One region of the Arthrobacter ginsengisoli genome, then DNA from elsewhere that is predicted to be linked to it. Evidence: riboswitches for the same ligand, from Rfam matches in the RefSeq annotation. Region 1 holds a riboswitch; each other region holds the start of a gene.
The links. Region 1 has a riboswitch for cyclic di-AMP ahead of J2X01_RS14845 (aggregation-promoting factor C-terminal-like domain-containing protein). Riboswitches for the same ligand answer to the same signal wherever they lie in the genome.

Region 1 (3,265 bases):
CAACATCGTGGAGCTCTACATCTCCTACCTTCGCAAGAAGGTCGATGCCAACCACCCGCCCATGATCCACACGGTGCGCGGCGCCGGCTATGTCCTGAAGCCGGCGGACTGATCCGTGCATGAACGCTCCGGCGGAATCCGCCCCTCCGGGCTCAGCTGGCGCAACCCGTCCACCTGGCACCTGCGCACCCGGCTCGTCCTCGTGGCCATGGCCCTGCTCGTGGCGATCTGCGGTGCCGTCGGCGTCGTCAGCTATGCCTCGATGAACGTCTTCCTGACCAGACAGCTCGACACGCAGCTGGAGCAGGCAGCGGTCCGGGCCCGCGACTTTGGCCGCTCCGGCGGCCGCGGCGATCCCCTGGAGGCACGGGGCCAGGGAATTGGCACCCTGAATGCCCGGATCGTGGAGGATTCCGTCCGCAGTGCCGGCTTCCTCGCTGAGGATGCCACCCGAAAGTCCCTCACGGACGAAGACGACGCCGTACTCCTCAAACTCACCCCCCGGACGGCGCCGGTGGACCGGACGCTGTCCGCCGGGGCCTACCGGCTGGTAGCGGCCGAGTCCCCGGACGGCGCCGTGATAGTGACCGGGTTGCCGCTTGCGGAGAAGCAGAACACACTGGCCTCCCTGGTCTGGACCATGGTGCTTGTGTCCGCCGGCGGCCTCGTCGTGATCGGCCTCGCCGGAACGGCGCTGATCCGCCGTACCATGAAGCCGCTCGACCAGCTTTCCGAGGTGGCGACCCAGGTCTCCCGCCTGCCGCTCGACGCCGGCGAAGTGGGACTTGCCATGCGCGTTCCGGCGTCCGCAGCACACCTGGGAACCGAGGTGGGCAGCGTCGGGCATGCCCTGAACCTGATGCTGGACAATGTGTCCAACGCGCTGGAGGCCAGGCACAAGAGCGAGATGAAAGTCCGCCAGTTCGTCGCGGATGCCTCGCATGAGCTGCGCACGCCGCTGACCGCCATCCGCGGCTACACCGAGCTGATGCGGATGACCGAGCACTTCACCCCCGACGGCGAGAAATCCCTCGCCCGGGTGCAGAGCCAGTCCGAGCGGATGACAACCCTGGTGGAGGACCTGCTTCTGCTCGCCCGGCTGGATGAGGGCCAGCCGCTGAAGCTCAGCGAGGTGGATCTCACCCAGCTGGCCGTCGAGACCGTAAGTGATGAGAAGGTCATGGCACCGGACCGGGTCTGGCACCTGGAGCTCCCGGAGGAGCCCGTGGTGGTCCGCGGCGACGCGACCCAGCTCCACCAGGTGCTGGCCAACCTGCTCTCCAATGCGCGAAAGCACACCGGACCGGGCACGACGGTCGTGACCGGTGTGAAGCTCATGCCGGACGGAACCGCCGTGGTGACGGTGACGGACAACGGCCCCGGAATCGCCCCCGAGTTCGTGGACCGCGTCTTTGCGCGTTTCACCCGCGCGGACGCCTCCCGGAAGAATCCGGTGGCCGTCACGACGCAGGCACTCGGGCGGCGGCCCCTCCCCAGCCTTCCGCTTCATCCGCCGCGTTCGCCGTCGGCTGCTCCCGAGGGCGCTGCCCCTGTTACCAGCGCCTCCGCCGAAGGAACCAGCGGGCTGGGGTTGTCCATCGTGCAGTCGATTACTGCGGCCCATGGCGGGACCGTCAGCGTAACGTCGGTCCCCGGACGGACGGAGTTCACCGTGCGCCTGCCGGCAGCGCCGACCGCGCCAGAGGACGAGCCGGAGAGGTTGCAAGACGCCACGCCGCCATCGTGATCTCCGTTACCGAAATGTGACTTAGGCGCCCGGGTCCTGTACGGTCTTCAGGGTGCGGCCATCACTGGGCCCGCATATCCGGATGCACGCCAAGCTCTGCCGCCTCCCGGATTCCGCTGCACCAGGCAGAGGCGGGGGACCCAGAGTTCCCGGGCAATTTGCATCTTGCGCCCTTGGGGTGAAGCCGACACGTGAACTTCCGTGCGGCCGGGTGACCTCATCCGAACCCGACAGCTAACTCCGCAGGCGTTGAGAGGCGATCATGACTGATTTCAAGGCACAATCACGCCCTGACGGCGCTGCAGAAACGACCCGCTCCAAGCCGTCGCGCCACCGCGCAGACCCAGCCAAGCCCGCTTCGATGCGGGCCCGGTTTGCCGGCAAAATCGGATCCACCGGCCGCCGGGCTGCGGTTGTTGCCGCCGCCTGCGCGGTGATCGTGGGGGCCGGGGCCGCGGGACACGCGTCCGAAACAGCCGCCCGCAACACCCAGGCCGCCGCGACGGCGGATCCGTTGACGCACCTGGACTTTGAACGCGTCCGGGTCGCGAACCAGGCCGTGATCCCCACCGGTGGCGCCGCGGCCCCGTCCGCCGAGGTGAAGCCCGCCGAAGCACCCGCCCCGGCGGCTCCGCCGGCACCGGTCGCTGCCCCGGCCCCGGCCGCCGTGCCGGCTCCGGAGCCCGCACCGGCGCCCGCCCCCGTTGCCGTCAATGACCCTGCCGGCGCGCAGGCCTACGCCGCCGGCCAGCTGGGCTCCTACGGCTGGGCCGCCGGCCAGATGCAGTGCCTGATGAAGCTCTGGACCAAGGAATCGGACTGGGAGACGACTGCCACCAACCCGAGCAGCGGCGCCTACGGCGTGGTCCAGTCCCTGCCGGCAGAGAAGATGGCCAGCGCGGGCGCGGACTACCGGACCAACTACCGCACGCAGATTAACTGGGGCCTGAAGTACGTGAAGGACCGCTACGGCTCACCCTGCGGCGCCCTGAACTTCCACTACGCCAACAACTGGTACTAACAACTTCTGGTCTTTTTGCAGCCGGTCCGGCCTTCCCGAAGGGAAGATCTAGCCGCCACCGCGGTTGGGGATGTACTGCACTGCCCATTTGTTGCCGTCGGGATCGGCGAAATAGACGAAATGACCCCAGTCCTGGACATCGATGTCGCTGACGTCCACGCCGTTGTCCTTGAGCTGCTGGTGGGCCGCCCCGATATCGCTGACCACAAGCTGCATGCTGGGGGCGGTGCCGGGGGGCGCATCGCTGAGGCCCTCACCAATGGCGATCGAGCAGCCGGAGCCCGGCGGGGTCAGCTGAACGAAGCGGATGCCGTCCATCGGCCGCTCGTCGAAGTCGGCGTTGAAGCCCACCTTGTTGACGTAGAAATCCTTGGCGCGGTCCACATCGGACACCGGGACAAAGACAAGTTCAAGTTTCCAGTCCATGGGGCTCAGGCTAACCCGGGATGGTCTGTTCCGGAAGGAAAATTTCAACCCCGGGGGAACCGCCGCGGGGA
Region 2 (3,265 bases), on a different contig from region 1:
CAAACTCGCCGAAGGACAAGTGCTGTGCCTTGTTCTCGACCAGGCCGAAACTGGCGATGTCCCAGAAAGCGGTGGACCCGCCGACGCCGAGAATGACCTCGTAGCCCTCGGGGGCCCGGAAGAACTCGCTAAGCCCGGTCCGGACCGATCCCACGAGGTTCTTGACCGGCGCCTGGCGGTGGGAGGTGCCCAGGAGCTTGGATGCCGCGGCGAGGGCCGACAGCTGTTCCGGGCGGACCTTGGAGGGCCCGGCGCCGAACCGGCCGTCCTTGGGCAGGAGGTTTGCGGGAATCGTGATGCTCGTGTCACTCACTGTGGCTCCAATTTTCGGCAGGTTCTTAGGTGCGGTTCGGGAGGTGGCCCGTCAGGGTGGCTGCGGCGAAGCCACCGTTTCATTCTGCCTGACTCCCCGGCGGGGGAGGCAAAAGCCACCGTCACAGTCCGGTCACTGAGATTATCCGGAGTAATTCAAAATAGGCTAAGCTGGCCTGCGAACGTACGGCGGACCCCGCCAGGGCGCCAGCAGCACGCGGTACGGTGGGAATCATGCAAGGACGGCGCTCGAGGAGCTGAGCTGAATGACGGATCTGATCGATACAACCGAGATGTATCTCCGGACCATTCTTGAACTTGAAGAAGAAAACATCGTTGCCCTCCGCGCCCGGATCGCCGAGCGGCTGCGCCACTCCGGCCCGACTGTTTCCCAGACCATTGGACGCATGGAGCGCGACGGACTGGTGGTTGTTTCCGGCGACCGGCACCTTGAACTGACCGAAACCGGCCGGAAACGTGCCATCGAAGTGATGCGCAAGCACCGGCTGGCCGAGCGGCTGCTCGCCGACGTGATTGGGCTCGACTGGGCGTACGTCCATGAGGAAGCCTGCCGCTGGGAACACGTTATGAGCGAACGCGTGGAGCGGCGGATCTTCGAACTGCTCAACCACCCCACCGTCTCGCCCTATGGCAACCCGATTCCCGGCCTCGCCGAACTGGGCGGCCTGCCTTCCCAGCCCCACGCGGGCGGCGTCGTGAACCTGCTGGAGGCCATGGCCGGCTACGGCCCGGATTCCCGGGTCAGGGTCAGCCGGCTCGCCGAGCCCATCCAGGTGGAACCGGAACTGCTCGTCCAGCTCGACGAGGGCGGCATCCGCCCGGGCGCATCCGTGTCGCTGGAGCGGGTGGGGGAGTACATCTCGGTGCGCGTGCCGGACATCGAAGGCGCACTGGAGCTGCCGCCTGAGGTTGCAGCCCACGTCTTTGTCACCGTCGATTAGTCGCCATTAACTGGCCGGTCATGGGACGACCCATGAGTTGTGCACAGGCTGGATAACGGATTTATCTCTGGGCGGCTTAATCGCCTATAGTTGGTCACTAGTACCGATACCAAAGCGTTACCTGATCCGAAGCCGAGCTCTGCCAGCGGATCAGTCGCAGAACCACCTTTCTGGCAGGGGCGGGGGAACCACTTCCGGCTGTTCTACAGCCTTGGGGTGAAGTCCGTCAGCGGCAAGCACATTCCACCGAGGGACTCTTTTGGATGCCTCTGTGCCTGGATGCTTGCTACGGCGGACCGGGTCTTTGATCTCTCTGACCCGAATCCGACAGCTAACTCCGCAGGCTCTCCAGAGAGGAACCGTTTTTTGACCACCCAGACCGCCAGGGGCCGCCGTCGTGCGACCGGTCCCGCTCCGGAGCCCCGTCCGGCCGTCGCCGTCCTGGCTGACCGCCCACGCGACGCGCACCGTGACGAACGCCGGGGCCGGCGCAGCCCGTTCCGCCAGGTAACTGACTTCGCCGCCGCCAGCGGCGTAGGGCAAAAGGCCGGCATCGCCCTGGCCGCCACGGGACTGGTCCTCACTGTCACGGTCCCCGCCACGGGCCCCGTCATGGCCACGGACGGCTCCGCTGCCGGCTCCATCTCCGCCGCGGTCCAGCCGGACGTCACCGCCGCAGAGGCCAAGATCGACTTCAGCCGCACCTCCGTCACGACGCAGGGCGACCCGGACGGAAAGCTCAAGGAGTTGCTCAGCGCCCAGTCCGTCGGCTCGATTACCCGAGCGGCCTCCGCGGGCAGCCTCGGGGCACCCCTTGACCAGTTGAAAACCGCGTCGCCGTTCGGATACCGCGTCAGCCCCATCACGGGCGGCTCCGGGGAGTTCCACCGCGGCCAGGACTACGCCGCCCAGTGCGGCACCGCCGTCCATGCGGCCGCGAGCGGCACCGTGACCTTCACCGGCTGGCATCCCTACGGTGGCGGAAACCGGGTGGTGGTCGACCACGGCAACGGCCTGGAGACCACCTACAACCACCTGTCGTCAGCCACCGTCAAGGTGGGCCAGCAGGTCTCCCGCGGCGATGTCGTGGCGATGAGCGGCACCACCGGCGCCTCCACAGGCTGCCATCTTCACTTTGAAGTCATGGTCAACGGCGAAGTCGTTGACCCGACCGGCTGGCTTTAACAAAGCTGATCGGACGCTCTCGCATTCCTTTGACACGCCGTGATCTGAATGTGACATCGAGTCCCAACTGTTGTAGGTTTGAGCTACGCCAACTTTTCCGAAGTTGGCGCTCTTGAGTGGATTGCCTAGCTCTGCCACCGCTCAAGGTCCGTTCGCATTACATCGTCTGGCAGGGGCGGGGGAACCAATTTTGGTCTTCGTAAGAAGGCCTTGGGGTTAAGTCGCAACGCTTCCCAGGAAGCAGCGCGGCCGGTTGACTCCCATCCGAATCCGACAGCTCACCTCGCAGGCATTGGGAGAGGCTACTTTCGTGTCTTCACGCCACAATGCTGCGCGTCACCGCGCTTGCGCGGCTCTTACGAGCCCGCTGGAATCCAATCTCCGTGTCGCCCTTGCCGGTGCCCGGAACGGATTCCGTGCCGCCGACTCAATCTCTGCTGAGTCCGGCCCGCAGGCCAAGCACCTGCACGCAGTTCCCGCTTTTGGCGCGTCTTCGCAGTACACCCTTCGCTAAGTAACCCATTTCGGGGCGATCCGGCGTACCCCCAAGATGCCGGAGCGTCCTCAGCCCGCGCCCAAAAAGCGCGGACCCAGGATCACGAAAGAGAGAACTTAATGACTACTCGTGCAAACGCACGGCACCGCGCCGAGGTCACCAAGACCAACTCGCTGGCCGTCATTGCCAAAGCTGTCGGCGACAACGCCGGCGGCATGGGCCGCTCGGCCGCCGTTATTGCTGCGGCCTCCGGCCTCGTCCTGACCAGCGGTATCGCAGCCAACGCTGCTGAGGCCAACGTCCAGCGCGA
Region 3 (3,265 bases), on a different contig from region 1:
GTGATGACGGGCGCGACGGCGGCAAGGTCGCCGAGCGCGCCGTCGCCGCCGACGCGGTCTCCCTCGTGCTTGCCGAGATGGCACGGCACCGGCCGGACCTGGAATTCTGACCGCACCGGCTCTGGAAGACTGGCGATATGACGGCAAAGTCCGAAGGGAAACGTCCTACCCTCGTGTTCATTCACGGCGGCGGAGTTGGACCGTGGATGTGGGCGGAGCAAAATGCCAGCTTCGCTCGTGATTTCACTGTCCTTACCCCTTGTCTTCCGGGGCATCATCCGCAGGGCGATGGCACCTTTTCCACGCACGCCGGAGCCGCAGATGCAGTCGCACACGAGGTCGGCCTTTTGGAACGAGCCCGCCCGGTCACTGTCATTGGCTTTTCCCTTGGCGGTCAGATCGCGATCCAGCTGGCAGCGTCCTACCCTGAGCATGTCGAGCGCCTCGTGGTGGTCAGCTCCCTTCTGAGCCCGTGGCGCGGAGCAGCGGCTCTCAGCCTGCTCGCCGCGGCTTCCGCACCGCTGTGCCGGAACCGCCGCTTCGCCAGCGCCCAGGCGGCTCAACTCGGCATTCCCCTAACCAGGTTCGAGGACTACTACGTCTTATCGCGGTCTATATCCGCCGGAACGCTCAAGCGCCTAATACATGCCAATTTCTCGTTCGTCGTTCCTCCTGAGGCTTTGGGCTCTTCACGGCCGGCGATCCTGATGGCCGGTGACAAGGAGGACACCCGGCTCTTGCGCGGATTGGAAGACCACCAGGCGAAATTCCGGAACTGCACACTACAGGTCCACCAGGGCGTGGGGCACGGAATGCCTTTCACTCATCCCGGGCTGTTCAATTCCTCCCTTCACCAATGGCTGGACTCCACCGGGGCGGCCTAACAACGACGTCAGAGGCAAACCTCCCTGGCGTCGCTGGAAAGGTTGCGGTCAGCTGCCCGGGCGGCGCTCCACGACGGCGTAGGCCTTTTCGTCGAAGAACTCCCAATCGGTGATCACCATAAAGCCGAGGGCGTCCACCCGGTCATTCAGGACGTGGACGTCGAATCCGCCGTCGCGGGGCTCGGCGTCCCACGTGGACACATGGATTTCCCCGTTTTCCAGGACCAACAGTTCGGTATTGACGTTGAAGTCCTCCGGCCGCTGATTGCTCAGCTGGCAGATGGCGACACAGTGCCTGGCGGCTTCAGGGCTGTTCATTTTCGGGCCTCCGCTTGCGGGAACGGTGATGGCATCATCCTATGCCTGGGGTGGCGTCCGCCGCGGGTTGCGTGATTCCGGAAGCGGTCACCGGAACCGGGTCCTACGAACACATCGACGACCCGCTGGAACCTCGGGCACCGCCGGCCTTCTGGGATTAAGATCACACTTTCACCGGGCGTTTCCGGCATCGGAATGATGGGCGGCGAGCGCCGCTGCTCTGGGGCGGCAATGTGAGTCTGACCTGCGGGAATCGGAGCTTGACCCTCCCCGGGAGGGGACCTGGAGCCTCACTCCTGGGTGTCAGCCTCGGGACCCCCGCCAACCGCTCCGGCAGTTACCTCAATGTGACTTGTCGTGATCATTCCGTTACCGTTGAAGCGTGCCTGTTGTTTCCGAGACAGGCTCTCCCCAGCCGATTGCCTAACTCTGCCGCGGCGTGGGGATAACTCGCAGCAACGTCCGGCAGAGACGGGGAAACCACTTTTGACCCGCTGTTCTCCAGGGGTCTTGGGGTGAAGCCGCACGGCCCGCCATCGTCGGGCCCGAGTGTGCGGCCGGGTGCCTCCCATCCGAATCCGACAGCTCACCTCGCAGGCATTGGGAGAGGCTCCTTTAATGACTTTTAGCAATACCCGTGCGCCCAAACACGCCGCCGTTCGCAGCAACCGCCGCACCGCCGGCACCATCGGCCGCCAGGCCGCAGTACTCGTAGCCGCTTCCGGAATGGTGCTTAGCGGCGCCATGGCCGCCAACGCCGCCGATGCTCCAACCCAGCGCGACGCCGCCCCGGCGTCGTCCGTCGACATCCAGGGCCAGGTCTCCGCGCCGGTCATGGCGGACTCCGCCGTCCAGATCACCTTCGAGCGCCCGGCCGTTGAGACTGCCCCGGCTCCCGTGGTGGAGGCGCCCAAGCCCGTAGCCGCTCCGAAGGCCCCGGCAGCACCGGCCGCGGCCCCCGCAGCACCGGCGGCCGCCAAGGCGACCGTCAAGGTCCAGGCCGCTCCCGCCGCTGCGCCTGCCCCGGCGGCCGGTGGAGTCAACGCCACCCTGCTGTCCGTGGCCTATGGCCAGATCGGCATCACGCAGGACTGCACCGCCATGGTGGAGAAGGCCCTGAACGCCGCCGGCATCCCGGTCGGTAACATCGGCCCGCAGGCCTTCCTGAAATACGGCAAGGTAGTCGCAGCACCCCTGCCCGGCGACATCATCGTCCAGTCCGGCCACGTTGCCATCTACGCCGGTAACGGCCAGGCCATCAGTGGCGGCATGAACGGCGTGAACGCCACTATGGCGCACCCGCTGTCCTGGCTGACCGCCACGGGCCCCGTGACGTTCGTCCGCGCCGGCTAGCAGTACCGCCAGCGCACAGAAGGCCGGTCGATCGGTTGCCTTGGGGGCAGTGGATCACCGGCCTTCTGCCTGCCCGGTGTCCGGCTCCGCCGCGTACCGCAGCAGCACCACACCGTTGCCGAAGGTGCGGGTCTCCAGCAGCCGGAGCGGCGTCATGTCTTCCATCTGCTGGAACAGCGGCTTGCCGCGCCCGACCAGCACCGGGTGCACATAGATCCGGTACTCGTCGATCAGGCCGAGCCGCCGGAAGGCCGCCGCGAGATCGGCACCGCCAAGTGCGAGGTCGCCGCCGGGCTGTTCCTTGAGCCTGGCGACGTCCTCGGCGACGACGTCGCGCACCACCTCGGTGTTCCAATCCGCCGTCACCAGGGTCCTGGAGTAGACAATCTTCGGCATGTCCCGCCAGATTCCCGCGAACTCGGCCTCCGGGGCGGAGCTTGAGGGGTCCTGGTCCGCAGTCGGCCAGTATCCGGCCATCAGTTCATAGGTGACCCGGCCGTCGAGGAAGGCTCCCATGGTCCGGAGCAGCTCGTTGAAGTGGCTGTGCAGTTCTTCATCGACCCGGTGCCAGCTCAGGTCCCGGTCCGGACCCTCCATGAATCCGTCCAATGACACCTGCATCATCAGAATGACCTTGCGCATTGAGGACTCCTTCGCCGGGCTGCCAGGTTCCAGCGTACGTGATCCAGCTCCTACGGGCGCGCCCTCTT

Region 2: it holds a riboswitch for cyclic di-AMP, as region 1 does, so the genes downstream of both, J2X01_RS18560 (M23 family metallopeptidase) here and J2X01_RS14845 (aggregation-promoting factor C-terminal-like domain-containing protein) in region 1, are expected to answer to the same signal.
Region 3: it holds a riboswitch for cyclic di-AMP, as region 1 does, so the genes downstream of both, J2X01_RS01310 (C40 family peptidase) here and J2X01_RS14845 (aggregation-promoting factor C-terminal-like domain-containing protein) in region 1, are expected to answer to the same signal.

What each region holds. Positions count from the first base shown of each region.
Region 1 covers NZ_JAVDVQ010000013.1:48,611-51,875, reverse strand. Annotated here, with positions in the region: gene J2X01_RS14855 (response regulator transcription factor) at 1-112, shown strand, start outside; gene J2X01_RS14850 (sensor histidine kinase) at 116-1,747, shown strand; cyclic di-AMP (ydaO/yuaA leader) riboswitch at 1,852-2,011, shown strand; gene J2X01_RS14845 (aggregation-promoting factor C-terminal-like domain-containing protein) at 2,010-2,768, shown strand; gene J2X01_RS14840 (VOC family protein) at 2,817-3,194, opposite strand.
Region 2 covers NZ_JAVDVQ010000023.1:39,788-43,052, reverse strand. Annotated here, with positions in the region: gene serC (phosphoserine transaminase) at 1-313, opposite strand, end outside; gene J2X01_RS18565 (iron-dependent transcriptional repressor DtxR) at 579-1,274, shown strand; cyclic di-AMP (ydaO/yuaA leader) riboswitch at 1,420-1,635, shown strand; gene J2X01_RS18560 (M23 family metallopeptidase) at 1,641-2,459, shown strand; cyclic di-AMP (ydaO/yuaA leader) riboswitch at 2,596-2,765, shown strand; gene J2X01_RS18555 (NlpC/P60 family protein) at 3,075-3,265, shown strand, end outside.
Region 3 covers NZ_JAVDVQ010000001.1:279,084-282,348, reverse strand. Annotated here, with positions in the region: gene J2X01_RS01325 (DNA alkylation repair protein) at 1-110, shown strand, start outside; gene J2X01_RS01320 (alpha/beta fold hydrolase) at 138-884, shown strand; gene J2X01_RS01315 (hypothetical protein) at 933-1,202, opposite strand; cyclic di-AMP (ydaO/yuaA leader) riboswitch at 1,647-1,816, shown strand; gene J2X01_RS01310 (C40 family peptidase) at 1,821-2,555, shown strand; gene J2X01_RS01305 (dihydrofolate reductase family protein) at 2,610-3,197, opposite strand.